Regions from separate parts of the Citricoccus sp. SGAir0253 genome, predicted to be linked through region 3. Evidence: riboswitches for the same ligand, from Rfam matches in the RefSeq annotation. Region 3 holds a riboswitch; each other region holds the start of a gene.

Region 1 (7,270 bases), 1.3 Mb from region 3:
CGGGGCACGAGTGCGGCGGCCGTGAACCACGCGGCCACCCGCCACGGGTCCCGCCGCCAGGCCCGGGACACCGCGGGGACCGAGAGCACCGCCACGAGCACGAGCACCGAGGCCAGCAGGGCGTCGATGAACCAGTACTCGTTGGCCGTGGACCCCTCGGTGGTGTCCCCGGTGATCCAGTGGCTCAGCATGATGTTCGACCACCCGTAGCGGCCCGTGGTCAGCATGCCGACGGCGGCGATCAGCATGGCGGGCACGGCCACGCCGATCGCGATGCGCGCGGTGGAACGCCACCGGCCGGCCACCGTGGGCACGGACAGCCCGAAGCGGGCGGTGTTGAACCCGGCCACGGCCATCAGCACGTGGGCCCCGCCCATGAGGTCGATGAGGTCGGCGTGCGAGCCGCAGATCGCCACCACGGCGACAGCGCGCAGTACCACGGAAGTCTCCACGCCGCGCCAGGCCAGCGCCGCGCGGGCGCGGTCCCGCCACGGGCGTCCCGGGGCACGGCGCGTCCCCTGGCGACCCGGGCGGTCCCCGCGCCCCGGGGCGGTGGGGGCGGCGCCCCCGACCGCGGCACGCCCAGCCGGTGCCCCACGGTCAGGGCCGGCGGCACGGCCGCGCTCCAGGCCGAGCTCCACGAGGTCGGACAGCGGACGGTGGTGCCAGTCGCGCGGCAGGGGCCCGAGGAGCCGCTCCAGCCGGGCCGAGGCCTGCACGTGGCTCAGGGAGTCCCCACCGTGCTGCACGAACGTCCGGTCCAGGTCGGCGGCGTCGAGCACGAGGACCGAGGAGACGGCCGCGGCGACGCCGGCGGCCAGGCGCGTGCGCGCGTCCAGGGGCGCGGTGGCGTCGGCCGCCTCGCCGGCGTGCTCGCCGGCAGCCGGCGCGCGGTCCTGTTCCGGAGCCGTCCCCCGGGGTCCCGGTGCGGCCGGGGCCGCGGTGCGCGGGCCGGCGTCGGGCGCCGTGGCCTGCTCCGCGACGGAGCGCACCAGGGCCGCGCTGGCGGGGCGGTCCACCTTGCCGTTGGGCAGCCGGGGCAGGGGCGCGACGGCGACGGCGACGGCCGCCGGGCCGAGCCCGGAGGCGGTGCCGGCGAGCCGGCGCACCTCGGTGGACACCTCGCGGTCCGCTCGCCCGGCCACGGGCTCGACGGCCACGGTGAGCCGGCTGCCGTCCCCGCCCACGCACGCGCGGTACCCGGCCGTGTCCAGCCGGTCCTCGACCGTGCCGACGTCGATCCGCACGCCCATGACCTTGGTGAAGCCGGAGCGCCGGCCGACCAGCCGGAGCAGGCCGTCGGGGCCGATGCCCCCCAGGTCGCCCGTGCGCAGTTCGTCCAGCATGGCGCCCAGGGCGAGGTCGTCCGGGTGCTCGGCGTAGCCCATCATGACGCCCGGCCCGCGGACCACCACCTCCCCGGCCCCCTCGGCGGCCTCGGGGACGGTCGTGTCCAGGTGCAGGGTCGTGTCCGCGACCGGCCGGCCCACCGAGTCGGGGTGCGCTGCGACCAGGGCGGGGTCCAGCACGCAGATCCGGGCGGTGGCCTCGGTCTGGCCGTACATCACGGACAGCCCCCAGCCGTGGCGCTCGCCCAGCGTCGCCGTGCGGAGCACCCGTTCCGGGCCCATCCGGCCGCCGGCCTGGGCCACGAGGCGCAGCGAGGGGTGCGGCCGGTCCAGCGCACCGGTGGTCTCCATCAGCTCCACGAGGTGCGGCACGACGGCCAGGGTGGTGACGCCGAGCCCGTCGACCGCCGACCAGAAGTCCTCGTCCAGCACCGATCCCTCGTGCAGCACCACGGAGGCGCCGGCCACGAGGTGGGAGTGCAGCACCGAGAGGCCGAAGGTGTAGTGCAGCGGCAACGAGGTGATGGCCCGGTCCTCGGCGGTGAGCGCCAGGGCCTGGGCGATCGCGGCGGCGTTGTGGTGCAGGTTGGCATGGGACAGCCGCACGAGCTTCGGCGAGCCCGTGCTCCCGGAGGTGCTCAGCAGCAGCGCGAGGTCCGGGTGCAGCAGGTGCCGCGGGGCCGCCTGCAGCACCTCGAAGGGGCGCACCGGATCCCCCGTGGCCGTGACGTCCGGGGCGTAGCGCTCGAGCACGGCGGAGGCCCGGTCCTCGCCGGCCGTCACGAGCGCCACGTGGCCGGCCTCGAGGGTGGCCAGGTAGGACAGCACGCCCAGCAGGTCCCGGCCCAGCGGCAGGTGGACGAGCCGGCGGCCCTCGGCCGCGTCCGGCAGCCGCGCCGCGAGGCCGGCGACGGCCGCGCCCAGCTCGGCGTGGGACATCGCCCGGCCGGAGGCGGACACCACCGCCGGGCGGTCGGCGTGGACGGGGTCGGCGAGCGGCGCGAGCGAGGGACGAGTGGGACGGTCGAGCACCGGGGATGGCGTCGACCCGGCGGTCAGGGTCACATAGGTTAGGCTAACCTGCCCCAAATAGCCCAGGCAATCACGAGGTAAATATGACGGTGGAGATCCGGTGGGCTCTGCTCACCGCCGCGCACGCCGGCCTGCTGCCCGTCCTGAGCCCGCTCGAGCGCCGGCGGATCGAGTCCCTCGACCGCCCGGCGGACCGGGCCCGCTCCCTCGTCGCCGCGGCGCTGCTGCGCGTGGCGGTCGCCGAACACCTGGGCCAGTCCCCCGCCGAGGTGGCGGTGGACCGCACCTGCCCCGAGTGCGGCCGGCCCCACGGCGCGCCACGGATCCTCGGCGCCGGACCGACCCCCCCGGTGCCGCACGTCTCCGTGTCCCACTCCGGCCTGCTCGTCGTGGTCGCCCTGGACCCCGGCAGCCCCGTGGGGGTGGACGTCCAGCGCGCAGCCGACCTGGAGGACCCGGCCGGCGCTGCCGCGTGGGCGCGGTCGGAGGCGCTGTTCAAGGCGCGGGCGACCGGCTACGCGGCGGACCGCGTCTCAGTACGTCATCTCGAGGCGCCCCTGGACGGCTACGCCGCCGCCCTGGCGGGCGCGCCGGACCGCCTCGCGTCCCTGCGGGCCAGCCGCTGGGACGGTGCTGCCGGCCGGTGACGGCGGGCGCCGGGGGGCGCCGGGAGGTGGGCGACCGGCCGCCGCCGGAGCGGCGTCGAGGGCCGCCATGGTGTCCCGCCGAGGGCCCGTGGCACGCGACGCGGTTGATCGGGAGGCGCGGGAGCGACTACGCTGTGAGGGCAGTCACAGGCTGCAGGGCCGTTGACGTGCGGCGGGAGAGTCCCGTCCAGCAGCACTGGTCGGGCGCCGAAGGAGCAATTCCTCCCCGGGAAACTCTCAGGCAACCGTACCGCCGCACAGAGGCACATCTGGAAAGTAGCGCGGAGTCACTCCGGGCTCGCCGACGGAGCAACCCCCTCCCCTCCGGGAGGGACGAAAACTCTCAGGCCACGCAACAGATCGGGGAGGAACCACAGACGCCGCGGGCGACCGCGCAGAGACCTGGAGTTCCCCCGATGACCATCACCTCCCTCCGCCCGTGGACCGCCCGCGCGCCCCGGCCCCTGACGGGGTCCGCCGCGCCGTGCTCCGCCCCGGGTCCCGGGGGCTGCGTGGTCCGCGGGTCCGGGTCGTGCGCCGGCGCCCCGGTGTCCTGAACCCTTCCAGATCCAGCCTCACCGTCACGTCCGAGAGGAACACCCATGAGCACTGTCCTGTCCGCACTGCGCTATTCCGCCGAGCACGAGTGGATCGACGGCGCCTCGCCGGCGCGCGTCGGCATCAGCCAGGTGGCCGCCGACGCGCTCGGCGACGTCGTCTACGTGGACCTGCCCGAGGCCGGCTCCACCGTCACCGCCGGCGAGACCTGCGGCGAGATCGAGTCCACCAAGTCCGTCTCCGAGCTGTTCACCCCCGTCACCGGCACGGTGGTGGAGGTCAACGACCAGGTCGTGGACAACCCGGCCCTGGTCAACGAGGACCCGTACGGCGCCGGCTGGCTGTTCACCGTGGAGGTGTCCGAGGAGGGCCCGCTGCTGTCCGCCGCGGAGTACGCCGAGGCCAACGGCGGTGAGCTGGCATGAGCGTCCTCGACCAGGAGATGACCGCCGTTCCGGCGGAGTTGACGCGGTCGCTGGGGGAGCTGGATCCGGAGGTGGCCGGGCTGATCGATGCCGAGCTGGACCGGCAGCGTTCGGGCCTGGAGATGATCGCCTCGGAGAACCACACGGCCGCGGCGGTGATGGCCGCCCAGGGCTCGGTGCTGACGAACAAGTACGCCGAGGGCTACCCGGGCAAGCGGTACTACGGCGGGTGCGAGCACGTGGACGCGATCGAGACGATCGCGATCGAGCGGGCCAAGGCCCTGTTCGGGGCGGGCTTCGCCAACGTCCAGCCGCACTCCGGGGCCCAGGCCAACGCCTCGGTGATGCACGCGCTGATCCGTCCCGGGGACACGGTGCTGGGCCTGGACCTGGCCCACGGCGGGCACCTGACCCACGGGATGCGCCTGAACTTCTCCGGCCGGCTCTACGACATCGTCGCCTACGGGGTGGACGAGGCCACCCACCGGGTGGACATGGACCAGGTCGCCGCCCTGGCCCGGGCGCACCGGCCCAAGCTGATCGTGGCCGGCTGGTCGGCCTACCCCCGCCAGCTGGACTTCGCCGCGTTCCGGGCGATCGCCGACGAGGTCGGGGCGTACCTGATGGTGGACATGGCCCACTTCGCCGGGCTGGTGGCCACCGGGCTGCACCCGAACCCGGTCCCGCACGCCCACGTGGTGACCTCCACCACGCACAAGACCCTGGCCGGCCCGCGCGGGGGGATCATCCTGACCAACGACGCCGAGATCGCCAAGAAGGTCAACTCCGCGGTGTTCCCCGGCCAGCAGGGCGGGCCGCTGGAGCACGTGATCGCCGGCAAGGCGGTCGCGTTCCGGATCGCCGCCGGCCAGGCGTTCGCCGACCGGCAGGCCCGGACCCTGGCCGGGGCGCGGATCCTGGCCGAGCGGCTCACCGCTGAGGACGTGGCCGGGCACGGGATCACCGTGCTGACCGGGGGCACCGACGTGCACCTGGTGCTGGTGGACCTGCGCGACTCGTCCCTGGACGGCCGGCAGGGCGAGGACCTGCTGGCGCAGGTGGAGATCACCATCAACCGCAACGCGGTCCCGTTCGACCCGCGCCCGCCGATGGTCACCTCCGGGCTGCGGATCGGCACCCCGGCCCTGGCCACCCGCGGGTTCGGCGAGGCCGCCTTCACCGAGGTCGCCGAGATCATCGCCGCCACCCTGGTCGCCGGGGCCACCGCCGCCGCCAACGGCACCGAGGTCCCCGACACCGTCCTGGCCGGACTGCGCGACCGCGTCACCGCCCTGGCCACCACCCACCCCCTGTACCCGGAACTGGCGCCCCTGGCGCCCGGACTGTAAGGAGTCGCAGCATGGCCATCAGTGTCTTCGACCTCTTCACCGTCGGCATCGGTCCCTCCAGCTCCCACACCGTGGGACCGATGCGGGCCGCCCGCCGTTTCGCCCAGACCCTCGCCGAGGGCGGGCTGCTGGAGCGCACGGAGGGACTGCGGGTGGACGTCTACGGTTCGCTCGCCGCGACCGGCCGCGGCCACGGCACCTTCACCGCGATCCTGCTCGGCCTCGAGGGCTACGACCCCGAGGTCGTGCTCCCGGACCAGGTGGAGGAGCGCCTCGCCTCGATCGCCTCGACCGGGACGCTGGCCCTCTGCTCGGCCCTCGGGGCCGGGAAGGACCTGCCGTTCACGGTCGAGGACATGGTCCAGCACCCGCTGACCGTCCTGGACCGGCACACCAACGGCATGCGCTTCCAGGCCCTGGCCGCGGACGGTGCCGTCCTGGCGGACGAGACCTGGTTCTCCGTGGGCGGCGGTTTCATCGTCCAGGAGGGCGAGGAGGACGCCGGCCAGGCCGGCCCGGCCGAGGAGGCCCCGCTGCCGCACCCCTTCACCACGGCGCGCGAGCTGCTCGAGCACTGCCGGTCCACCGGCAAGGGCATCAGCGAGGTGATGCTCGCCAACGAGCTCGCCTCGCGCGACGAGGAGGAGATCCGCCGGGGGCTGCTGCACCTGTGGAGCGTCATGGAGGAGTGCAAGGACATGAGCCTGCGCCGCACCGGCACCCTGCCGGGCGGGCTGGACGTGGCCCGCCGCGCGCCGGACTGGCACGCGCGGCTGCGCTCCGAGGACCCGGACCGCGATCCGCGGTTCTGGCAGGAGTGGGTCAACCTCGTGGCCCTGGCCGTGAACGAGGAGAACGCCTCCGGCGGTCGCGTCGTCACGGCTCCCACCAACGGGGCGGCCGGCATCATCCCGGCCGTGCTGTTCTACGCGACCCACTACTCCCCCGCCGTGCTGGACGCCGCCCTCGAGGGCGCCGAGGCGCACCGCCGGGTCCTGGAGGACACCGTCTGCCGGTTCCTGCTGGCCGCCGCCGCCGTCGGGGTGCTCTACAAGGAGCAGGCCTCCATCTCCGGCGCCGAGGTCGGCTGCCAGGGCGAGGTCGGCTCGGCCTCCTCGATGGCCGCCGCGGGACTCGCCGAGATCCTCGGCGGGTCCCCCGAGCAGGTGGAGAACGCCGCCGAGATCGCCATGGAGCACAACCTCGGCCTGACCTGCGACCCCATCGGCGGGCTCGTGCAGATCCCCTGCATCGAGCGCAACGCCATCGCCGCCGCCAAGGCGATCAACGCCGCCAAGATGGCGCTGTGGGGTGACGGGACGCACCGCGTGAGCCTCGACGAGGTGATCGTCACCATGCGGGAGACCGGCAAGGACATGAGCCACAAGTACAAGGAGACCGCCCTCGGCGGCCTCGCCGTCAACGTCGTCGAATGCTGACCTCTGCCGGGCGGCCCATGCGCCGCCCGGCACCGGGGCAGCGACCCTGACCCCGACGACCCGAACAGAAACGGTTCCTCGATGACCACTACCCAAGCACGTCCTGCGAGTGAGACCCCGCAGTCCCCGCACCTGGAGCGGGCGCTGTCCAACCGCCACATCCAGCTGATCGCGATCGGCGGGGCCATCGGCACCGGCCTGTTCATGGGCTCGGGCAAGACCATCTCGGTGGCCGGGCCCTCGGTGATCTTCGTCTACATGATCATCGGGTTCATGCTGTTCTTCGTCATGCGCGCCATGGGCGAGCTGCTGCTGAGCAACACCGAGTACAAGAGCTTCGCGGACTTCGCCGCGGACATCCTGGGCCCCTGGGCCGGGTTCTTCACCGGCTGGACCTACTGGTTCTGCTGGGTCGTCACCGGCATCGCCGACGTGGTCGCCATCGCCCACTACGTGTCCTTCTGGTGGGCC
Region 2 (7,270 bases), 730 kb from region 3:
CGACAGCTGGGGCATCGACCACGGCACGTGGTCCGTGCTCACCCACGCCTTCCCGGACGCCTCCATCCCCGTGGTGCAGATGAGCATCAACGCGGACAAGCCGCTGGACTACCACCTCGAGCTCGGCGCGTCCCTGGCCCCCCTGCGGGAGCAGGGCGTGCTGATCGTGACGAGCGGGAACATCGTGCACAACCTGCGCAGCATGGACTGGAAGCGGACGGACGACGGCTTCGACTGGGCGCACCGGTTCAACGAGGACGCCAAGGAGCGCCTGCTCAGCGACCCCACCGAGATGCCCACCCTGGACGCCCACCGCGACTGGGGCCAGGCCGTGCCCACCCCGGACCACTTCATCCCCTCGCTCTACCTGGCGGGGCTGGCCGGGGCCGCGGGCACCTCCGGCGCCGCGGGCGCGCCGGCCGCCCCCGGCCTGGACGTGCTCGTGGACGGCTACTCCTACGGCTCGCTGTCCATGACGGCGTACACCCTGGGCCTGGAGTGCCCGCGCTCGGACGGCCGGGGCGGGTCCTCCCAGCCCCCGGCCGACCTGCCGCCGGACGGCTCGAACATCTGATGGACCCCGTGCCCGACGGCGGCGGGCCCGGGGCGCGCGGCACTCGCCCGCGCGCCGGGCCGGGCTCCGGACGCGTGCGCGGGGCCGCCGGCGGCCCGGACTTCTCCGCCAAGCCCGTCCTGGAGGGCGAGCTCGTCCGGCTGGTCCCCGCCACCGGGCGGCACGCCCCCGCCCTGCATGCCCTGCTGGCCGATCCCGAGGTCGGCCGGCTCACCGGGTCCGTGCACCACCGCGGGGACGCGGCGGGGGCCTCCGGGTCCGGCCGGGACTGGAGCGTGGAGCGGCTCGTGGAGGTCTACGACCGCTGGTCGGTGGCGGAGGACCGCACGGTGTGGGCGATCGAGGACCGTTCCTCCGGGCGGGTGGTCGGGGAGTCCGTTCTCAACGACGTGGACCCGGACAACCTCTCGTGCGGCTTCCGCATCTGGATCTCCGGCGCCCGGGACCGCGGACTGGGCACGGAGGCGGTCCGGCTGACCCTGCGGCACGCCTTCGAGGACCAGCGCCTGCACCGGGTGGAGCTCGAGGTCTACGCCTTCAACCCGCGGGCCCGGCACGTCTACGAGAAGGCCGGCTTCGTCCTGGAGGGGACGCTGCGCGAGGCCCTGCTGTTCGACGGCGAGTGGATCGACTGCCACGTCATGGGCCTGCTGGCCCACGAGTGGCGGCGGGCCCCCTAGGGTTCACCGGGCCCGCGCGCCGGCGCACACTGTCTGCCATGGCCCATGGAGACATCACCCACATCGACATCCCCGTGTCCGACACCCGGCGCGCCACGGAGTTCTACGGGACGCTGTTCGGCTGGGACATCACCGAGTACCCCGGCTTCGAGGGCTACCCCATGTGGCGGGCGCCCAACCAGGTCAGCGGCGGCGGGCTCGCCCCGCGCAGCGAGGGCTTCACCCAGCCGCGCTCCACGGTGGAGGTCGACTCGATCGACGAGACCCTGGCGCGGGTCACCGAGCTCGGCGGCGAGGTGCTGGCCCCGAAGACCCCCATCGACGCCACCAGCTGGTGGGCCGTGTTCCGGGACCTGGACGGCAACGAGATCGGCCTCTACGAGGGCACGACGGCGTCCGGACAGTGACGCTCGCCCCGCCCCGACCGCGGGGCGGTCAGGTGAGCTGCAGCGTGGTCAGGCAGGTGGGGTCCCCCGCCCCGGTGGCGATGTCCGCGGTGGCGGACTTGCCCCTCGCCTCCACCGTGATGGTGCCCTCGATGCCCGCCGGCAGCCACAGGCCCACGAAGCCGTTGGCGTAGGTGGTGCGCTCCTCGTCCACGAGCACCTCGCCGTCCGCGGCCGTGACGCTCACGTGCACGGGCGTGTCCACGAGTTCGCCCTGGCAGCCGGCCAGGCTGTGGTGGAAGCACTCGTGCGTGGTGGTCTCGAAGGGCGCCACCGCGAGGTAGAACCGGCCCTCGGGGACGGGCAGGGTCTCCTGGCGCTCCCCGTCCGCGAGGACCACCTCCTCCGGGGTCACGGAGGCCGCCAGGCCCCGCTCGCGGTCCTCGTGGGTGGCGTCGAGGGCCTCCACGACCTCCTCGGTGCCGCGGTCCTCCAGGCCATAGTCGGCCAGCAGCGAATCGCCGGGCCCGGCGGCCGCCGTCGCCGGGGACGAACCGGACGCGGAACCGGAGGCGCCGCCGTCGGCACCCGGGGTGGCGGCCGGTGCGGAGCAGCCGGCCAGCAGGAGGACGGCCGCGGCCGCCCCGAGGACTCGGTGGAGGGAAGACGTCATGGCCTCCATTCTGCCGGGAGCCGAAGGCACTGGCCTTCCCGGCCGTCACGGTGACACAGTGGCGGGAGGAGACCGCACCCGGACGGAAGGACCCCACGCATGGCGAAATACCTGATCATCGGCGGACACGGCAAGGTCGCCCTGCTCACCGCTCCCCTGCTGGCCCGCGAGGGGCACGAGGTCACGGCCGTGATCCGCAATCCGGAGCACGCCGGGGACGTGGAGGCCGCGGGCGCCACCCCGCTCGTGCTGGACGTGGAGACCGCCTCGCAGGACGAGCTGGCGAGCGCGTTCGCCGGCCAGGACGCGATCGTCTGGTCGGCCGGGGCCGGCGGGGGCGACCCGCGGCGCACCTACGCGGTGGACCGGGACGCCGCCATCCGGTCCATGGACGCCGCCGAGCAGGCCGGCGTGCGGCGCTACGTCATGGTGTCCTACCTGGGCGCCCGTCCGGACCACGGCATCCCGGAGGACGACTCCTTCCACGCGTACGCCGAGGCCAAGGCTGCCGCGGACGAGCACCTGCGCCGCTCCGGGCTGGACTGGACCATCCTCGGCCCGGGCGCGCTGACGCTGGACGAGCCCACGGGCCGGATCCGGCTCGCGAGCCCGGAGTCGGTCGGCGAGCGCCGGGAGACCTCGCGCGGCAACGTCGCCGAGGCGATCCGCGTGGTGCTGGCCGCCGAGCACGCCGTCGGCCACCAGTACGAGTTCGTGGACGGCGAGGAGCCCATCGTCGCCGCCGTCGCCGCCTCCTGAGTCCCCGGCCCCCGCCGGAGTACCCACCCCCCAGCCGTCCCAGCCGTCCCAGCCGTCCCAGCCGTCCCAGCCGTCCGAGGAGGACGCCATGCCCCAGTTCATGATCTCCGTCTGGCACGCCCCCGGCATCCAGCAGCGGCCCACGGGCCCCTACGGATCCGAGGAGGAGATGCAGGCGGCGTTCCAGGCCGTCGGCGAGTTCAACGAGCAGCTCCAGGCCGAGGGGGCCTGGGTCTTCGCCTGCGGGCTGGACGCCCCGGAGCTGGCCTCCGTGGTGGACGGCCGGCGGGAGGAGCCACGGGTCACCCAGGGTCCGCTCGCGAAGTCCATGGAGTCCATGGGCGGGTTCTGGATCGTGGAGGCCTCGGGGCCCGAGCAGGCGCGGGAGATCGCCACCCGCGCCTCGCGGGCGTGCGGCCAGCGCGTGGAGCTCCGGCCCCTCCAGGGCTGAGCGCCGCCGTCGGGCGCGCCCGAGCGCCTCCCGCCGGGGACCGGCTCAGCCGACGAGGCCGAGCAGGATCCCGCCCACGGCCACCACTCCGGCGACCACCACGAACACGTTGGACAGCGCGCCGCGGAAGGGCGCCAGGGCGGGCACCTTCCGGATGGCGTACATGGGCATCAGGTAGAGCACGGCGGCGATGACCGGCCCGGCCAACGACTCGATGAGCCCCAGGATGCTCGGGTTGAGCACGCCCGCCAGCCACGTGCTGGCGATGAGGAACACGCTGATGCCGATCCGCAGGGCGCGGTCGGGGATGCGCCGGGCCTGCGGGTCCACCATGCCGCGCACGATGCCCTGGGCGCCCTCGAAGGCGCCGAGCCAGTGGCCGAAGAAGGACGAGCCGATCGCGGTCACGGCCACCGCGGGGCCCAGCCAGGCGATGACCGGCAGGCCCATGACGTTGGCCAGGTGCGAGAGCACGGGCAGGTTGGCGTCCTTGGCCTCCTGCAGCCCCTCCGGGCCGAGGGCGAGCACGCAGGACCACACGAAGCCCATGGTGAAGACCACCAGCAGGGTCGCGGTGACGCGCAGGATGGAGGAGGCCTTCCGCACCGAGCCCGCGCCGTACTCGCGGCGCAGGGACAGGGAGAACTGGGAGATCGCCGGGGAGTGGTTGAAGGCGAAGACGAGCACCGGGATCATCAGCCACAGGGACATCCCGAAGTCGCCCGCGGCGGGCACGGCGCCGAAGCCCTCGAGGGACCAGGACGGGATCAGCAGCAGGGTGACGGCGAACAGCACGGCGATCAGCGGGTAGACGAGCCACTGGGTGACCACCAGCATGACGCGCTGGCCGGCCACCATCACGGCGGACATCAGCAGCACGAGCACCCCGGACAGCAGCCAGCGCGGCCACGGGTCCAGACCGAGCTGGTTCACCATGAGGCTGTCCACGGTGTTGGTGATGCCCACGCCGTAGATCAGCACGATCGGGAAGATCGCCAGGAAGTACAGGACGGTGACCACGCGGCCGGCGGCCGGGCCGAAGTAGTCCGCCACCACGCCGGTGATGTCCCGGTCCGGGCGCGGGGAGGCGCACACCATGCGGGACAGGGCGCGGTGGGAGAGGTAGGTCATGGGCCAGATCAGCACCGTGGCGACCAGCAGCGGCCACAGCCCGCCCAGGCCGGCGTTGATCGGCAGGAACAGCACGCCGGCGCCCACGGCAGTGCCGAACAGCCCGATCGTCCAGCTCGTGTCGAAGCGGTTCCAGCGCGGCGCGGCGGGACTGTCGGCGGCGGGGCCGGCCGCGGTGCCGCCGGCTCGGCCCTCGCGGACGAGGGTGGCGGTCGGCGCGGCGGGGCCGGCGTCGGTCCCGACGGCGGCCGGGCCGGCCTCGGTCCCGGTGGCGGGCCCGGTGGGGCGGGGTTCCATGGGTACTCCTCAGGTGGACGGGGGACGGTCGGTCCCTGCGTGTCCTCCCCGCTCTGTCCGTGGACCTGAGAGTGTTCGCGCCGCTCCGCCCGTTGCCGGGCGGCCCGCTTGCCCCGTCGGTGGCCGCGCGTGGGTGTGGCGGCGCTCTCCAGAGGTGCCCAGCGGTCCGGTACGGGTGCCTGTGAGTTTCCCGGGGAGGGCTTGCTCCGTCGGCGTCGCGCATCCGGGTGGAGCGGGATCTCTCCCGGACCGCTCAGTGGCTGATTCCGGGAGGACACTGTAATGCGCCTCACACGCGGGGGCGAATTCGCGCATCCGCCGCCGGGGGCGTATAAGCCGGTCCGGAGGCGCGGCCGGGCGGGCCGGTGCGGCGCTCAGTCCTGGTGCAGGCAGATGAGGTTGCCCACCGTGTCGTCCACCAGCGCGTCCGTGCCGCCGTACTGCTGCCGGGTCGGCTCCATGACCACGCGGGCGCCGCGGGCCCGGACCTGCTCGAACTCCTCGGCACCGCCGGTCAGGGTCATCGCGAAGGCGGGTCTCCCCGCCGCGCGGGTCTCCTCCTGGTAGGCCCGCGCGGCACCCTCCGCACGGCCGAGCACCAGCGAGGCGCCGCCGTCGGGCCCCGGGGCGCGCAGCGAGAGCCAGCGGAAGTCCCCGGCGGCGTAGTCGGTCTCCACCTCGAGACCGAGCACCTCGGTGTAGAACCTCTTGGCGGCGTCCTGGTCGTCGACGAGCAGGTGGGCCTGGGTGATCTTCATGGGCTGGTCCTCTCCGCAGGGCCGCGCTGCCGCGGCGTCACCCCCTAGTGTGGTGGCGGGGCACCGGCCCCGCCACCACATCCGCCACCACGTCCGCCACCACGGCACCCGGGAGGACCACGTCATGAGGATCGGCATCGTCATCGGATCGGTTCGCGAGGGGCGCCTGGGCGCATCGGTCGGCGACTGGGTGGCCGCCCGGGCCCGCGCGCTGGACGCCGGCGCGGAGGTGGAGTGGGAGGTGCTGGACCTCAAGGACTTCGACCTGCCCCTGATGACGGACGAGGACTGGGCGCAGGCCGAGGACGGGCCGGCCGAGGTGCACCGCTGGCGGGACGCCGTCGCGGCCTGCGACGGCTTCGTGTTCATCACCCCCGAGTACAACCGGAACATCCCGGGCGCGTTCAAGAACGCCTACGACCTGCTCTCGCGCCAGTGGATGGACAAGACGCTGGCGATCGTGGCCTACGGCGGCCTCGGCGGCGTGCGGGCCAACGAGGCCTGGCGGATCACCACCGCCGCGTACAACATGCACGTGGTGGGCGACTCCGTGAACCTCGTGCGGCGCACGGACTTCCCGGGCGGCGAGCTGGCCCTGACCGACCACCATGACCGCTCCCTGGCCAAGGTCCTGCACCGGCTCGTGGAGCTCACGCGCGCCGTGACCCCCGCGCGCGCCGAGCGCGCCGCCGTGCGCGGCTGAGCCCGGCGGGATCCCATGGACTCCCCCGCACCGGTGCGGACGGCGCCGGGCCGCCTCCCCACCCCCGGGGCACGGCCCGGGGATCGGGAGGACCGGTGACGCGCCCGACGCCGGCCCCGCCGCCCCCCGTGCCCCTGCACACCGAGCGACTCGTGCTGCGCTACGTCCGCGAGGCGGACGCCCCGGCCCTGCTGCGCTACTACCGCCGCGAGGACACCACCCGGTACCTGCTGGACGGCCCGTGGGACGGGGAGAAGGCCCACCGGGAGGCGTCGCTGCGCTCGGGCCGGCTGCACATCGAGGCCGCCGGGTTCGCCGTGTGCCTCGTCGCCGAGGAGGTGCCCCCGGCGGTCCCGCCGGCGCCGGCGGGCGCCGTCGTCGGGGACCTGTCCCTGTGGGCCGTGGACGGGACGCTGTCCCTCGGCGAGGTCAGCTGGGTGTTCGACCCGGACGCGGGCGGCCGCGGGCTGGCCACGGAGGCGGCGGGAGCCCTGCTGGACCTCGCGTTCGGGCACTACGGCATGCACCGGGTGCGGGCGCGGATGGACGCCCGCAACACCGCCTCGGCGCGGCTCTGCGAGCGCCTGGGGTTCCGGCGCGAGGGGCTGCTGCGCCAGGACTGGCTCATCAAGGGCGAGTGGACGGACACCCTCGTCTACGGGCTGCTCGCCGCGGAGTGGCGGGGCGGTCCGGGGGCCTGAGCCCCTGGACCGGGCTCAGAGGGTCTGGGGGCGCCGCCGCCGCACCGCGCGGCCCGTGCGCCCCAGCACCTGCTCCTGGCGGGAGGCGCCCGGGGCCACGGGCACGGCCTCCTTGAAGATGCCGGGGGCGTAGGCGGCCTGGCCGTAGCCGTCCACG
Region 3 (7,270 bases):
GGTACTCGGCCCCGCGGATCCGCCTGAAGGAACGGCCCGTGCTGGACTCGATGACGTCCTCCACGCACTTCGTGGGCCCGGCGGCCTTCGGCCTCGCCCTGGCCGGCGGGGACTGGACGCTCGCCGCCGTCGCCGCGCTCGCCGCCTTCTTCCTGTGGGGCATGGCCTCGCAGGCGTTCGGGGCGGTCCAGGACGTCACGGCGGACCGCGAGGCCGGCATCGGCTCCATCGCCACCGTGCTCGGCGCGTCCACCACCGTGCGGGCCGCGATCGGCCTGTACGCGGGCGCGGGGGTCGTGGCCCTGCTCACCGGGTGGCCCGGGGCGCTGTCCGCCCTGCTCGTGGTGCCCTACATCGCCAGCATCCTGCCGTTCCGTTCCCTGCCGGACGCCCGGTGCGAGGAGGCCAACGCCGGATGGCGCCGGTTCCTGTGGATCAACCAGGTCACCGGATTCCTGCTGACGATGCTGCTCATCGCCATCGCGTGGGGGCGCTGAGATGGCCTCGCCACGGACCGGTGCCCACGCCGTCACCCCCGCCGCGGTCCGGCGCATGCTGGGGGTGCCGGGCCGCTGGTCCGGCGCGGTCGCGGCCCTGGCGACGGCGGCCAGCGTCCTGGGCCTGCTGGCCACGCTGTGGGACGGCCCGGTGGCGGCGGCCCTGTTCGCCCTCGTGCTCCTGGGGGACGTGGTGGTGCGGCTGGCGCCCCTGCGCCCGCCCGTGCAGGCCGTCACCGTCCTGTGCCTGCCGGCCGCGGCCTGGGCGGCGCTCGCGGACGCCTACCAGCGCGTGTCCGGCCTCGACCTGCTGGCCCACTGGGCCGTCACCGGGCTGCTCGCGGTCCTGGCCGCGGCGCTCGTGGGCCGCGGCGGGTGGCTGCGCGCCACGCCGGCCGGGACGGTCCTGCTCACCGTCGCCCTCGGGACCACGCTGGCCGTGGTGTGGGAGTTCGGCGAGTGGGTGGGACACACCCTGCTGGACCCGGGCATCCAGGTCGGCTACGACGACACGGTCGGCGACCTCGCCGCGGGCGCCCTCGGCGCCCTGGTGGCCGGCCTCCTGCACGATCGCCTGGTGACCGGGACGCCGCACGGCGGCAGCCGGGGCGGGGCCTCGCCCGCCCACGGGGTATCCGCCGAGGGGGCGTCCGCCGGCGGTCGCCGGACCGGGGCGGCGACCGACGGCGGCACCCCGGCCACGCGCACGCCGGCGGGCTCCCCGGGCACGCTCCCGTCGAGGCCCCCCGTGGGACCGGCCGCATGAGCGCCGGGACCGCGGCACCCGGGGGGATCCCCGAGGGGGAGGGGGTCAGCGTGGTCATCCCCGCCCGGGACGACGCCGTCCTGCTGGCCCGCTGCCTGGCCGCCCTCGCGCGGCAGACGCTGGCCCCGGCCGAGGTCATCGTCGTGGACAACGCCTCCACGGACGGGACCGCGTCCATTGCCCGCGCCCACGGGGCGCGCGTGCTCGAGGAGCCCTCGGTGGGCATCTGGGCCGCGGCCGCCACCGGCTACGACGCCGCCCGGGCCCCCGTGATCGCCCGGCTCGACGCGGACTCGCTCCCGCCCGCCGACTGGGTGGAGCGCATCGCCGAGGGGATGCGGCGCCGTCCGGCGTCCGTGGCGATCACGGGCTGGGGCGTCTTCGAGGACCTGCCCCGCCCGGTGGGGATCCCCGTGGCCGCCGCCTACCTGGGCGCCTACTACGCCCTGGGCCACGCGGCCGCGGCCGGGCCCGTGCTGTGGGGCTCGAACATGGCCATCCGGCGCTCGGCGTGGCACGCGGTGCGCGACCGGGTGCACCGCACCGAGCGCGAGGTGCACGACGACATGGACCTGGCCCTGGTCCTCGGGCCGCGGCAGGAGGTGGTGCTCGACCCGCGGCTCGTGGTGGGGGTCTCCGCCCGGTCCCTGCGCGGGGGCGCCCAGCTGGGACGCCGGATGCGCCGGGCCGTGCGCACCCTCGACCTCAACTGGGCCGAGTCGCGCCCCTGGCAGCGCTGGGCCGAGCGCGGCCGGGCGTCGTCCGCTCCCACGCCTCCACGGGACCCGGGACCACCACGAACAGCGGGTGCACCTCCGGCACCGTGACGTCCGCCAGCGGCGCGCCCCACTCGGGGCTGCGCAGGGCCAGCTTGGCCAGCAGGTGCTCCCACTCGTACAGGACCTGGCCCTCGGTGGCGGGGACCCGCGCCACGGCCGGTGTCCGGGCCGGTGCCCCGGTGACGCCGGCGACGGCACCCCCGGCCGGGCCCTCGACCGGCTCGGCCGGGCCCTCGACCGGCTCGGCCGGGCCGAGGGGGGACTCCGGGGCCGCGGGCGCGACCGGGGCGGGGTCGATGCGCGTCCGGTCGAAGCGGTAGCCTCGGGACTGCGCCTCGTCGGCGAGGGCCTCGAGATAGGCCCGCACCGCGGCGAGCGGTTCCGGGTGCGCCCGGAAGCGCTCGAGCTGGGGGTGGGAGCGGTAGCCGCGGGTCCGTCCGGCCAGCACGGCCTGGGCCAGCAGGGCCTCCCGCCAGCCGCCCGTGAGGCCGGGGCGGTCGAGGTACTTCGGGTGCAGGGTCCACAGGCGCATGGTCCCATCATCGCGCGCCTGCGCCGGTGGGCGCCGGACGGGACGCACCGGTGGGTGCCGGGCCGGAGAGGCCGACGGGCGCCGGACCGGAGAGGCCGACGGGCGCCGGACCGGAAACGCCGACGGGTGCCGGACCGGATGGTCCGACGCCCGTCGGGTCGGGAGGGGGTGGCCTCCGCCGGGGTCAGCGGGTGGGGGTGGGCTGGCCGGTGGTGGCGTGGCGTTGCTGGTACTCCCGGGCCACCTTGGCGTCGTGGGCGGCGCGCAGGGCCTGGTGCTCGGGGTTGCGGCGCAGCACGAGGTAGCCGGCGCCGAGGGCGAGGAACCAGGCCGGGGTGGACAGCAGGGCGGCCAGGGTGTCGGGCTGGGTGGTCAGGGCCCAGACGACGAATCCGAAGAAGCCGAGGACCACGTAGGGCATGAAGGACCCGCCGGGCATCTTGAACGCGCTGGCCGCGTGCAGGTGGGGGCGGCGGTGCCGGTAGACGAGGTAGCTGACCAGGATGATGGACCACACGAACATGAAGCACAGCGCGGAGATGGTGGTGACCAGGGTGAAGGCCTCGGCGACCCCGCCCTCGGCGTAGAGCAGGGCGACCCCGGCCAGCAGGAACATGCAGGAGAACAGCAGGGCGTTGCGCGGCACCTGCCGGGAGGACAGGCGGGCGAAGCGCTGGGGGGCGTCGCCCTCCTGGGCCAGGCCGTAGATCATCCGGGAGGTGGAGTAGATCCCGGAGTTCGCCGAGGAGGTCGCGGAGGTGAGCACGATGAAGTTGACCACCCCGGCGGCCCCGGCGAGCCCGGCCAGGGCGAACATGCCCACGAAGGGGGACTCCTCGGCGCTGTAGGCGGTCCAGGGCTTGACGGCCATCAGCACGACCAGGGCGCCGACGTAGAACAGCAGGATGCGCACCGGGATGGAGTTGATCGCCCGGGGCAGGGTCTTCTCGGGGTCCTTGGCCTCGGCGGCGGTGGTGCCGACCAGCTCGATGCCCACGAAGGCGAACACGGCGATCTGGAACCCGGCCACGAAGCCCATGAACCCGGTGGGGAACATCCCGCCCTCGGTCCACAGGTTGGCGAACGCCGCCCGGGTGCCGTCGGACTCGAAGCCGGTGATGATCATCACCAGGCCCACCACGATCAGGGCCAGGATGGCCACGATCTTGACCAGGGCGAACCAGAACTCGGTCTCGCCGAAGGCCTTGACCGAGGGCAGGTTCAGCCCCACCAGCAGCACGATGCACACCACCGCGGGGATCCACAGGGGCAGCTCGGCCCACCAGAAGGACACGTAGTGGGCGATGGCGACCACGTCGGCGATGCCGGTGACGACCCAGCAGAACCAGTAGGTCCAGCCGGTGAAGAACCCGGCCCAGGGGCCCAGGATGTCCGCGGCGAAGTCCGCGAAGCTCTTGTACTCGGTGTTGCTCAGCAGCAGCTCGCCCATGGCGCGCATGACGAAGAACAGCATGAACCCGATGATCATGTAGACGAAGATCACCGAGGGCCCGGCCACCGAGATGGTCTTGCCCGAGCCCATGAACAGGCCGGTGCCGATGGCCCCGCCGATCGCGATCAGCTGGATGTGGCGGTTGGACAGCGCCCGCTCCAGGTGCGGGGACTGCGGGGTCTCACTCGCAGGACGTGCTTGGGTAGTGGTCATCGAGGAACTCCAGGGGTTGCGCGGTGTCCGCGTCGTCGGTGGGTTCCTCCCCCTCTGTTGCACGGCCTGAGAGTTTTCGCCCCACCCGGACCCGGGGGAACCTGCTCCGTCGGCGAGCACGGGCGAGACCGCGCTACTTTCCAGAGATGCCTCGGTGCGGCGGTACGGGGACCTGAGAGTTTCCCGGGGAGGAAATTGCTCCTACGGTGCCCGACCGGATGACGGACGGGACTCTCCCGCCGCACGTCAACGGCTATTTCGTTGTGACAGCCATCACATCCTAGGGGCAATGAATGAGGAATGCAACGATTTCCTGCGCAGTGCCCCGCCGCGCGGCCGACGGCCGGGCCCTCCCGCCCGGTGGCGGCCCAATGGAAGGTGGGCCTCCGCCCGGACGCCGACCGGCCGGGTGGACTATGATGGACGCACATCTGGAACGACAGGGGAGCGCCTCACGGCGCTGAGAGTGCGCGCAGCGCAGACCCTCGAACCTGCCCCGGCTAGCACCGGCGAAGGAAGTCGAGTTCTCCGGTGGACCGCGGGGCGGGCATCCCGCACGGCCCAGGCCGTGCCGTGCCGGCCTCCCGGGTACACCCCCCTCCTTGGATCCTTGAGGAGGACGACCATGGGCCCCGCCCACCACACCCACCCCACCGACCGGTCCGCCCGGACCGGCACCGCCGCCGCCGGCCGGCGGCCCGTCCCCACGCGCCGCAACTGGCGCGTGGTGGACATCGTCGTGGCCGCCGTCATCGCCGTGGCCAGCGGCGTCATCTTCTGGGCCTGGAACCTGGCCTACGCCGGGATCGGCGGCCTGTTCTTCGCCTTCCCGCCCTCGGCCGGGCTCGTGGCCGGCATGTGGCTGTTCCCGGCCGTGCTCGGCGGTCTCGTCATCCGCCGGCCCGGCGCGGCCCTGTTCACCGAGCTGGTGGCCGCGGCCGTCTCCGCCCTGCTGGGCTCCCAGTGGGGCCTGACCGTGCTGGCCTCCGGGCTGGTCCAGGGCCTCGGCGCCGAGCTGGTGCTGCTGGCCTTCCTGTACCGCCGCTTCACCCTGCCCGTGGCGCTGCTCGCCGGCCTGGCCACGGGCGTGTTCGGCGGCGTCAACGACGCCTTCGTCCAGAACTGGTTCCCCGAGTACACCCTCGAGTGGAAGTGGATCTACGTCGCCTGCGTGGGCGTCTCCGGGCTGGTCATCGCGGGCCTGCTGTCCTGGCTCGCCACCCGGGCCCTCGCGGCCACCGGGGCGCTGTCCGCCCTGGCCTCCCGCGGGGCGCACCGGGAACCGGTGGCCTGATCCGTGCCCGAGGCAGTGCAGTCGCCGCCCGCGTCCCGGCGCCGGGCCCCGACGCCGGCCCCGCCCCTGGGGGACTCGCAGCTGCAGGGCTCGGCCGGCTCCCGGCCGGGCGCCGTCCGGGAGGGACGCGCGCCGGCCCGACCGGCGGGCGGCGCCACCATCACGGCCTCCGGCTGGGGCTGGCGGCACGCCGGCCGGGAGCGCGCCGCCGTCGCCGGCCTGGACCTCGTGGTGCCGGCCGGCCAGCGGGTGCTGCTGGCGGGGCCCTCCGGGGCCGGCAAGTCCACCCTCCTGTACGCCCTGGCCGGAGTGCTGGACCCCGCGGACGAGTCCGAGGAGACCGGCCGGCTGCTGCTGGACGGGGTGCCCACGCACGCGCTGCGGGGCCGCGCCGGGCTCGTGCAGCAGGACCCGGAGACGCAGGTCATCCTCTCCCGCGTGGGGGACGACGTGGCGTTCGGGGCCGAGAACCTGTGCGTGCCCCGGGAGGAGACGTGGGCGCGCGTGCGCCGCGCGCTGGACGCCGTGGGGCTCGGCGAGGCCGAGGGCATCTCGCTGTCCCGGGACACCGCCCGGCTCTCCGGCGGGCAGAAGCAGCGGATGGCGCTGGCCGGGATCCTGGCCATGCGCCCGCCGCTCGTGCTGCTCGACGAGCCGACCGCGAACCTGGACCCCGCCGGGGTGCTCGAGGTCCGCGACGCCGTGCTCGCCGTGGTCGAGGCCACGGGGGCCACGCTCGTGGTCGTGGAGCACCGGCTGGGCACGTGGGCCGAGCACGTGGACCGGTTGCTCGTCCTCGAGCCCGGCGGCGGGATCAGCCACGACGGGACCCCCGCGGAGCTGCTCGGCCCGGGCGCCGTGCGCGAGGAGCTGGCGGCCGCCGGCGTCTGGGTCCCGGGCGTGGTCCCCCAGCCGGTCCCCGCCCCGCCCTCCGCCATCGAGCGGTCGAATCCGCCCCGCCGAAGCCCCGTTCCGGGCCCGGACCGGGGCGGAATCGACCTGCAGGTGCCCGGTGGGGGGCTGCTGGCGGCGCGGGGACTGGCCGTGTCCCGCGAACCGGTGCGCCCGGGATGGCGACGCCGGCTCGGCCCGCCGCCCGTCCCGGTCCAGCGAGACCTGGACCTCACCGTGGGACCCGGGGAGGCCGTCGTCGTGACGGGGCCGAACGGGGCCGGGAAGTCCACCCTGCTGCTCACCCTCGCCGGGCTGCTGCCGGCCCACGGCGGCACCCTGCGCGCCGGGCCGGCGCTCAAGGGCGCCGACGGGGACCGGCTGCCGGACGACCCGGGCCGCTGGCGCGCCGCGGACCTGGTCAGCCGGATCGGCACGGTCTTCCAGGAGCCCGAGCACCAGTTCGTGGCCACCACTGTGCGGGAGGAGTTGGTGTTCGGCCCGCGGCACGCCCGCGACCCGCGGACCCGCCAGCGGCTGTTCACGGACGAGGAGGCCGCGGCCCGCGCCGACGAGCTGCTCGCGGTGCTGGGCCTGTCCGCCCTCGCCGACGTCAACCCCTTCACCCTCTCCGGCGGGGAGAAACGGCGGCTGTCCGTGGCCACCGTGCTGGCCGCCGGCCCGCGCCTCGTCTTCCTCGACGAGCCGACGTTCGGCCAGGACGCCGTCACGTGGGCCGTGCTCACCGGGCTGCTGCGGCGGCTCGTGGCCGAGGGCCGCTCCGTGGTGGCCGTGACGCACGACGCCGACTTCGCCGCCGCGCTCGGCGCCCGGGTGGTGGAGCT
Region 4 (7,270 bases), 1.0 Mb from region 3:
CGCCGGCCCGGTGGTCGGCCTGGTTCAGCCCGCCGTAGGCCTCGAGGTCGAAGTTGCCGGTCACCACGGCGTGGGGCCGGACCTGGCGGATCACCCGGGCGATGTCCCGGCGCAGGGGCAGGCCGTACTCCAGCATCCCGTCCGGGTGGTCGAGCACGCGCAGGTCGGCCACGCCCACGGCCGCGCACGCGGCGCGCTGCTCGGCCATCCGCAGGGGCCCGACGACGTCCGGCGGCTCGGCCATCCCGGCCTCGCCCGAGGTCATCAGCAGGTAGGTGACCTCCGTGCCGCCGCGGACCCAGGTGGCGACGGCGGCGGAGGTGCCGTACTCCAGGTCGTCCGGGTGGGGCGCGATGCACAGCACGCGCGACCAGTCCGCGTCCGGCACGGGAGGCAGGGGGACGGTGGGGACGGCCGGGCCGGCGGTGTGCTCGCTCACGCCACCAGTCTCGCCGAGGCCGCGGACCGCGGTCGAGGACCCACCTCCGCGAGGCGCGCGCCGGCCCCGCTGCCCGTGTCCGGCCGGCCTCAACGCCCCAGCACGTGCCGCAGGGCGTCCTCGAGCTCCGGGTGCCGGAAGCGGTACCCGGCGGCGAGCGCCCGGTCGGCGCGGACCCGCTGGTCCGCCTCGACGAGCAGCCGGTTGCCCTCGGCGCCGAGGACGAGTTGCGGGGCCACGCGCGGCAGCGGCAGCGCCGCGGGGCGGTGCAGGACGCGGCCCAGGGTCTCGGCGTACTCCCGGGCGCGCAGCGGGGCGGGGGCCACCGCGTTGAGCGGACCCTCCACGGCCTCGGTGAGCACGGCGTGGGCGTACAGGCCCACGATGTCGTCGATCGAGATCCAGCTCTGCCACGGGTCCCGGTCCTGGCCGCCGAGCGGGCCGCCGGTGCCCAGCGGGCCGCCCGCGCCGACGACGAACAGGGGCAGGACCTGCTGCAGGATCCCGCCGGCCGGGGTCTGCACCAGTCCGGTGCGGATCATGGCCGTGCGCACCCCCGACTCGGCGGCGGGCGCCGTCGCGCCCTCCCACTGCCGGCACACGTCGGCCAGGAAGTCGGTCCCGGCCGGGTCGGTCTCCCGCAGCCCCTCGCCGTCGGGGCCGGCGCCGGCGTCGGCCCCGTAGTAGCCGATCCCGGAGGCGCTGACGAGCGCGCGCCGCCGGCCGTCCGCCGCGAGGTCCGCGAGCGTGCGCGCCAGCAGGGACGTGGACGCCTGCCGGGACCGCAGCACCTCGGCCCGGTGGGCCTCGGTCATCCGCCCGCCGATGGTCTCCCCGGAGAGGTTCACGACGACGTCGGCCCGGCGCAGCTGCTCCGGGTCCAGGACCCCGGCGGCCGGGTCCCACGTGATCCCCATGCCGCGGGGCGTGGTGGGGGTGCGGCCGGGCCGCACGAGCGGGACGACCCGGTGGCCGCCGCCGCCGAGCAGGGCCGCGAGCTGGCTCCCGATCAGGCCGCTGGCCCCGGACATGGCGATCGTCAGGGACCGGCCCGCCCCGTCCCCGGCGGCGTGCGCGGCGTGGAAGTCCAGGTCGGCGCGCAGCTGCTCGTGCCGGTAGGCGAACTGGCGGTCGAGTTCGGCCTCGAACTGCTCCCGGGTCCACCGGCCGGTGCGCACGCCCAGCCGGCCGGCCCGGTCCAGGAGCGAGGTGCCGGGCAGCTCGTACTCGACGTGGTCCACCATGAGGCAGCCCGGGGAGCCGTCCGGGGCGTCCGCCTCGCCCGGGGCCGCGTCCTCGAAGGAGTGGGTGTGCACCCACGAGCGCAGCGGGCCGGAGGCCATCTCGTCCCGGAACATGCGGTCCGGCTCGAGGGCGGTGTGCCGGGCCGTCCAGGGCACCTCCGGGGAGAGCCACGCGGGCAGCCGCACGGGCAGGACGGTGCGGGCCAGCCCGGCCGCGGACTCCAGTCCCAGGCCCAGCGAGCCGGGGACGCCGATGCCGAGCCGGGCGACCGAGCCGACGTCGATCCCGTCCGGCTCCTGCCGGACGCTGCCGGCGAACGGCGGGGTGAGGCGGACTAGCGCGCCGGGGCGGGTGAACCAGGCGAAGACGTCCGAGCGGCGGTGGGGGAGCAGGGCGCGGCGTTCGAAGACGGGCATGCCCCTACTCTCGCACCCGGGGACCCGCTCTGGAACAGCGGGTGAGGTGGGCGGGGGCACAGGTGTTCCGGGCGGTGGCCCCGCGGCCTAGGGTGCCAGGGGAGGGGCGGCGGCGCGCCGGCCCCGCGGACGACGACGGAGGGAGCGGCGATGACCCACCACGAGGAACCGCAGGTGGCCCGGCACGCGCAGTCGATGGCGGGACGGGACGGCACCATGCCGCCCCAGCAGCAGGAGCCGCCGGGGCTGACCGCGGCGATGGACCCCGTGCCGGACCACGGGGAGTCCAGCTGGGTCGGCCGGGGCCGGCTCGAGGGGCTGAAGGCCCTCATCTCGGGCGGTGACTCCGGCATCGGCCGGGCGGTGGCGATCGCCTTCGCCCGGGAGGGCGCGGACGTGGCCATCACCTACCTCCCCGAGGAGGAGGAGGACGCCCAGGACGTGGTCGGGTGGATCGACAAGGCGGGGCGCACCGCGGTGACCGTGCCCGGGGACCTGCGCGACGAGCGCGAGTGCGAGCGGATCGCCGCGGAGGCCGTGGCCGGCCTCGGCGGGCTGAACATCCTCGTCAACAACGCCGGGTACCACTGGGCGCGCGGCGAGCCCGGGATCGAGGGGCTGCGGACGGAGGACCTCGAGCGGGCCGTGCGCACCAACCTCTACGGCACGCTGTGGCTCACCCGGGCGTGCGTGCCGCACCTGGGGGCGGGGGACTGCGTCATCAACACGACGTCGGTGCAGGCCTACCAGCCCTCCGAGACGATGATCGACTACGCGGCCACCAAGGCGGCCCTGAACAACGTCACGGCGAACCTCGCCGGCGAACTCGGGCCGAGGGGCATCCGGGTCAACGCGGTGGCCCCCGGCCCGGTCTGGACCCCGCTGCAGCCGGCCACCAAGACCCCGGAAGCGGTCTCCCACATGGGCGCCGACACCCCGCTGGGCCGGATCGGCCAGCCGGCGGAGCTCGCCGGGGCCTACGTGTTCCTCGCCAGTCCGGCCGAGGCGAGCTTCGTCTCCGGCACGGTGGTGGGGGTCACCGGCGGGCTGCCCGTCTTCTGAGCCGTCCGTCCCCGGCCGCAACAGGGAGAGGCGACATCGCCCCGGCTGTGCCAGAATGGGATGCACGCCACACGCCCAGCGCGGGAGAGTGCCGGCGCCGAGGACCCCGGGCACGCCGCCCGGGACCGCGGTCCGGCCGCCGAAGGAGCAAGTTCTCCCCGAGAATCTCTCAGGCCCCCGTACCGCGATGGGAACGGCGTCTCTGAAAAGTGCCCGGCTCCCTTTGCCACGGCCACCGACGGTGCAAGCCCGCATCCTCCAGATGCGGGCGGAATCTCTCAGGTTCATGACAGAGCGGGGAGGGACCGGTCCGTGCCCCCTGTGCTCTGGAGGAGAACCCCATGAATGCCATCGTCAGCCCGATCGCCGCGCCCACCGCGGGCCCGCGCCACGAGCCGCGGGACGCGGCCTCCGCGCCGTTCACCAGCCGCCACATCGGCCCCCGTGCCTCGGACGCCGAGGAGATGCTGTCCTACCTCGGCTACGACTCGCTCGAGGCCCTCGTGGACGCCGCCGTGCCGGCGGACATCCGCCAGCAGGAGCCCCTGGACCTCCCCGAGGCCATGACCGAGGCGGCCGTCCTGGAGGAGCTGCGCTCCATCGCCAACCGCAACGTGGTCAAGACCCAGATGCTCGGCCAGGGCTTCTTCGACACCGTCACGCCGCCGGTCGTGCTGCGCAAGGTGCTGGAGAACCCGGCCTGGTACACCGCCTACACCCCGTACCAGCCGGAGATCTCCCAGGGCCGCCTCGAGGCCCTGCTGAACTTCCAGACCATGGTCGCCGACCTCACCGGCCTGGAGATCGCCAACGCCTCCCTGCTGGACGAGGCCTCCGCCGCCGCCGAGGCCGTGCTGCTGATGCACCGCGGCAACCGCAAGAACGGCAACGGCATCACCCTGATCGACGCCGACCTGTACCCGCAGACCCGCGCCGTGGTCGAGGGCCGCGCCCAGGCCGTCGGCCTGGACGTGCGCGTCGCCGACCTCTCCGCCGGCCTGCCGGAGGAGCTCTCCGCGGACCTGGACGAGAAGGGCCTGTGCGGCATCCTGCTGCAGCAGCCCGGTGACTCCGGCAAGCTGCACGACCACGCCCCCGCCATCGCCGCCGCCAAGGAGCGCGGCGGCATGGTCGCCATCGCCGCCGACCTGCTCTCGCTCGCGCTGGTCGTCCCCCCGGGCGAGCAGGGCGCGGACATCGCGATCGGCAACACCCAGCGCTTCGGCGTGCCGCTGTTCTTCGGCGGCCCGCACGCCGCCTACATGGCCGTCCACAAGGGCCTCGAGCGCCAGCTCCCGGGCCGCCTCGTGGGCGTGTCCCAGGACGCCGCCGGCCGCCCGGCCTACCGCCTGGCCCTGCAGACCCGTGAGCAGCACATCCGCCGCGAGAAGGCCACCTCCAACATCTGCACCGCCCAGGCGCTGCTGGCGATCACCGCCTCGATGTTCGCCGTCTACCACGGCCCGGAGGGCATCCGCGCGATCGCCGAGCACGCCCACCGCCAGGCCTCCCGCCTCGCCGCCGCGCTGCGCTCGGCCGGGTTCCAGTTGGGCCAGGACGCCTTCTTCGACACCCTGCAGGTCTCCGTCCCGGGCCTGGCCCGCACCGTGGTCAACGCGGCCGAGGCCGCCGGCGTGAACCTGCGGTTCGTGGACGCCGGCACCGTCGGCATCTCCTGTGACGAGACCACCACGGACCAGGACCTGCTGGCCGTGCTCTCCGCCTTCGGCGCCCCCGCCGACTCCCTGCCCGCCGGCGTCGGCGCCGGCGAGGCCGGGGACACCGGCACCCCGGGCACCGGCTCCACCACCGGGCACATCCCGGCGGAGCTGCAGCGCTCGAGCGAGTACATGACCCACCCGGTGTTCAACACCTACCGGTCCGAGACCCAGATGCTGCGCTACCTCAAGCGCCTGTCCGGCTACGACCTGGCGCTGGACCGCACCATGATCCCCCTGGGCTCGTGCACCATGAAGCTCAACGCCACCGCCGAGATGGAGTCCATCTCGTGGCCCGAGTTCTGCTCCATCCACCCGTTCGCCCCGGACCACCAGACCGAGGGCTGGCGGTACCTGCTGAACGACCTGGAGGAGAAGCTCGCCGAGATCACCGGCTACGCCGGGGTCTCCATCCAGCCGAACGCTGGCTCGCAGGGCGAGTACGCCGGCCTGCTGGCCATCCGCCAGTACCACCTGGGCAACGGCGAGGGCGAGCGGGACATCTGCCTCATCCCCGCCTCCGCGCACGGCACCAACGCCGCCTCCGCGGTCCTGGCCGGGCTGAAGGTCATCGTGGTCAAGACCGCCGAGGACGGCACCATCGACAGCGCCGACCTGGACGCCAAGCTCGAGGCCAACGCCGGGCGCGTGGCGGCCATCATGATCACCTACCCGTCCACGCACGGCGTGTACGACGCCGACGTGCGCGAGGTGTGCCGCAAGGTGCACGACGCCGGCGGCCAGGTGTACATCGACGGCGCCAACCTCAACGCCCTGGTCGGCCTCGCCCAGCCGGGCCGGTTCGGCGGCGACGTGTCCCACCTGAACCTGCACAAGACGTTCTGCATCCCGCACGGCGGCGGTGGCCCGGGCGTCGGCCCGGTGGCCGTGGCCGAGCACCTCAAGCCGTTCCTGCCGAGCGCGGAGGCGCCGATCACCTCGGCTCCCTACGGCTCGGCCGGCGTGATGCCCATCTCGTGGGCCTACCTGCACCTGATGGGCCCGGAGGGGCTCACCGACGCGACCCGGTACGCGCTGCTGAACGCCAACTACCTGGCCAAGCGGCTCGGCGACTACTTCCCGGTGCTCTACACCGGCAAGTCCGGCCTCGTGGCGCACGAGTGCATCCTGGACCTGCGCGAGCTGACCGCCCGCACCGGGGTGACCGCCGAGGACGTCTGCAAGCGGCTCATCGACTACGGCTTCCACGCCCCGACCCTGGCCTTCCCGGTGGCGGGCACCCTCATGGTGGAGCCGACCGAGTCCGAGGACCTGGCCGAGATCGAGCGGTTCATCGAGGCCATGATCGCCATCCACGGCGAGATGGAGGCCACCACGCCGGAGACCCTGGACGAGTCCGTCCTCCGCAACGCCCCCCACACCGCCTCCGTGCTCACCGCGGACGAGTGGGAGCGCAGCTACTCGCGCTCCCAGGCGGCCTGGCCGGTGGAGGGCCTGCGGATGGACAAGTACTTCGCCCCGGTCGGTCGCATCGACGGGGCGTGGGGCGACCGCAACCTGTTCTGCTCCTGCCCGCCGGTGGAGTCCTTCGAGAAGGCCGACCCCGAGGCCGCGGCGGCGTCCGCGACCTCCGTGGCGGACAACCTCGTGTCCTCCTCCTCCGTTTCCCACTGACAGGAGCCCGTCATGACGCAGACCACCGACACCCAGTACACGCCGCTGCACGCCGTCCACGAGCAGGCCGGTGCCACGTTCACCGACTTCGGCGGCTGGCAGATGCCGCTGAAGTACGGCTCCGAGCTCGCCGAGCACAAGGCCGTGCGCTCCGCCGCCGGGCTGTTCGACCTCTCCCACATGGGCGAGGTGCGGATCACCGGTCCGCAGGCCGCCGAGGCCCTGGACTACGCGCTGACCGCGCGCGTGTCCGCCGTGGCCCCGGGCAAGGCCAAGTACACGCTCATCCTCACCGAGTCCGGGACCATCCTGGACGACCTGATCGTGTACCGGCTCGACGACGGCTCGGACGAGTCGGCGAAGGAGTACCTCGTGGTGCCCAATGCCGGCAACGCCCCGGCCGTGGCCGCCGCCCTGGCCGAGCGCGCCGGGTCCTTCGACGCCACGGTCGGCAACGAGTCCGCCGAGACGGCCATGGTGGCCGTCCAGGGGCCGCAGGCCGCCCGGGTGCTCGGCGCCGTGCTGGCCGAGGCCGAGGACCTGCCGGAGGTGAAGTACTACTCCTCGCGCCCGGCCACGGTGCGCACCGCCGAGGGCGAGGTGCGGGTCCTGCTGGCACGCACCGGCTACACCGGCGAGGACGGCTTCGAGCTGATGGTCGGCCCCATCGCCGACCCCGAGGAGCTGGCCGCCGCCGCCACGTCCGTGTGGAACGCCCTCGCGGCCGCCGCGCCCGGCGTGGGCGTCGAACTGCT

What was found. Region 3 has a riboswitch for glycine ahead of cycA (D-serine/D-alanine/glycine transporter). Riboswitches for the same ligand answer to the same signal wherever they lie in the genome.
Region 1: another riboswitch for glycine. It lies ahead of gcvH (glycine cleavage system protein GcvH); the one in region 3 lies ahead of cycA (D-serine/D-alanine/glycine transporter).
Region 2: another riboswitch for glycine. It lies ahead of E7744_RS14210 (HAAAP family serine/threonine permease); the one in region 3 lies ahead of cycA (D-serine/D-alanine/glycine transporter).
Region 4: another riboswitch for glycine. It lies ahead of gcvP (aminomethyl-transferring glycine dehydrogenase); the one in region 3 lies ahead of cycA (D-serine/D-alanine/glycine transporter).

The regions. Positions count from the first base shown of each region.
Region 1 is NZ_CP039424.1:1,970,756-1,978,025, forward strand. Features, by position in the region: gene E7744_RS08715 (AMP-binding protein) at 1-2,414, opposite strand, end outside; gene E7744_RS08720 (4'-phosphopantetheinyl transferase superfamily protein) at 2,465-3,028, shown strand; glycine riboswitch at 3,192-3,291, shown strand; gene gcvH (glycine cleavage system protein GcvH) at 3,631-4,011, shown strand; gene glyA (serine hydroxymethyltransferase) at 4,008-5,360, shown strand; gene E7744_RS08735 (L-serine ammonia-lyase) at 5,372-6,799, shown strand; gene cycA (D-serine/D-alanine/glycine transporter) at 6,881-7,270, shown strand, end outside.
Region 2 is NZ_CP039424.1:3,245,709-3,252,978, forward strand. Features, by position in the region: gene ygiD (4,5-DOPA dioxygenase extradiol) at 1-574, shown strand, start outside; gene E7744_RS14185 (GNAT family N-acetyltransferase) at 574-1,254, shown strand; gene E7744_RS14190 (VOC family protein) at 1,293-1,661, shown strand; gene E7744_RS14195 (CueP family metal-binding protein) at 1,690-2,313, opposite strand; gene E7744_RS14200 (SDR family oxidoreductase) at 2,413-3,072, shown strand; gene E7744_RS14205 (YciI family protein) at 3,161-3,523, shown strand; gene E7744_RS14210 (HAAAP family serine/threonine permease) at 3,569-4,951, opposite strand; glycine riboswitch at 5,109-5,208, opposite strand; gene E7744_RS14215 (VOC family protein) at 5,326-5,709, opposite strand; gene E7744_RS14220 (NADPH-dependent FMN reductase) at 5,834-6,412, shown strand; gene E7744_RS14225 (GNAT family N-acetyltransferase) at 6,508-7,113, shown strand; gene E7744_RS14230 (maleylpyruvate isomerase N-terminal domain-containing protein) at 7,129-7,270, opposite strand, start outside.
Region 3 is NZ_CP039424.1:649,812-657,081, forward strand. Features, by position in the region: gene E7744_RS02950 (prenyltransferase) at 1-497, shown strand, start outside; gene E7744_RS02955 (hypothetical protein) at 499-1,263, shown strand; partial or broken gene E7744_RS16095 (glycosyltransferase family A protein) at 1,260-1,832, shown strand; gene E7744_RS02965 (pyrimidine dimer DNA glycosylase/endonuclease V) at 1,969-2,574, opposite strand; gene cycA (D-serine/D-alanine/glycine transporter) at 2,759-4,240, opposite strand; glycine riboswitch at 4,391-4,489, opposite strand; TPP riboswitch at 4,672-4,775, shown strand; gene E7744_RS02975 (ECF transporter S component) at 4,866-5,534, shown strand; gene E7744_RS02980 (ABC transporter ATP-binding protein) at 5,694-7,270, shown strand, end outside.
Region 4 is NZ_CP039424.1:2,951,453-2,958,722, reverse strand. Features, by position in the region: gene E7744_RS12915 (PIG-L deacetylase family protein) at 1-439, opposite strand, end outside; gene E7744_RS12910 (TIGR01777 family oxidoreductase) at 529-2,100, opposite strand; gene E7744_RS12905 (SDR family oxidoreductase) at 2,251-3,162, shown strand; glycine riboswitch at 3,234-3,357, shown strand; gene gcvP (aminomethyl-transferring glycine dehydrogenase) at 3,504-6,515, shown strand; gene gcvT (glycine cleavage system aminomethyltransferase GcvT) at 6,528-7,270, shown strand, end outside.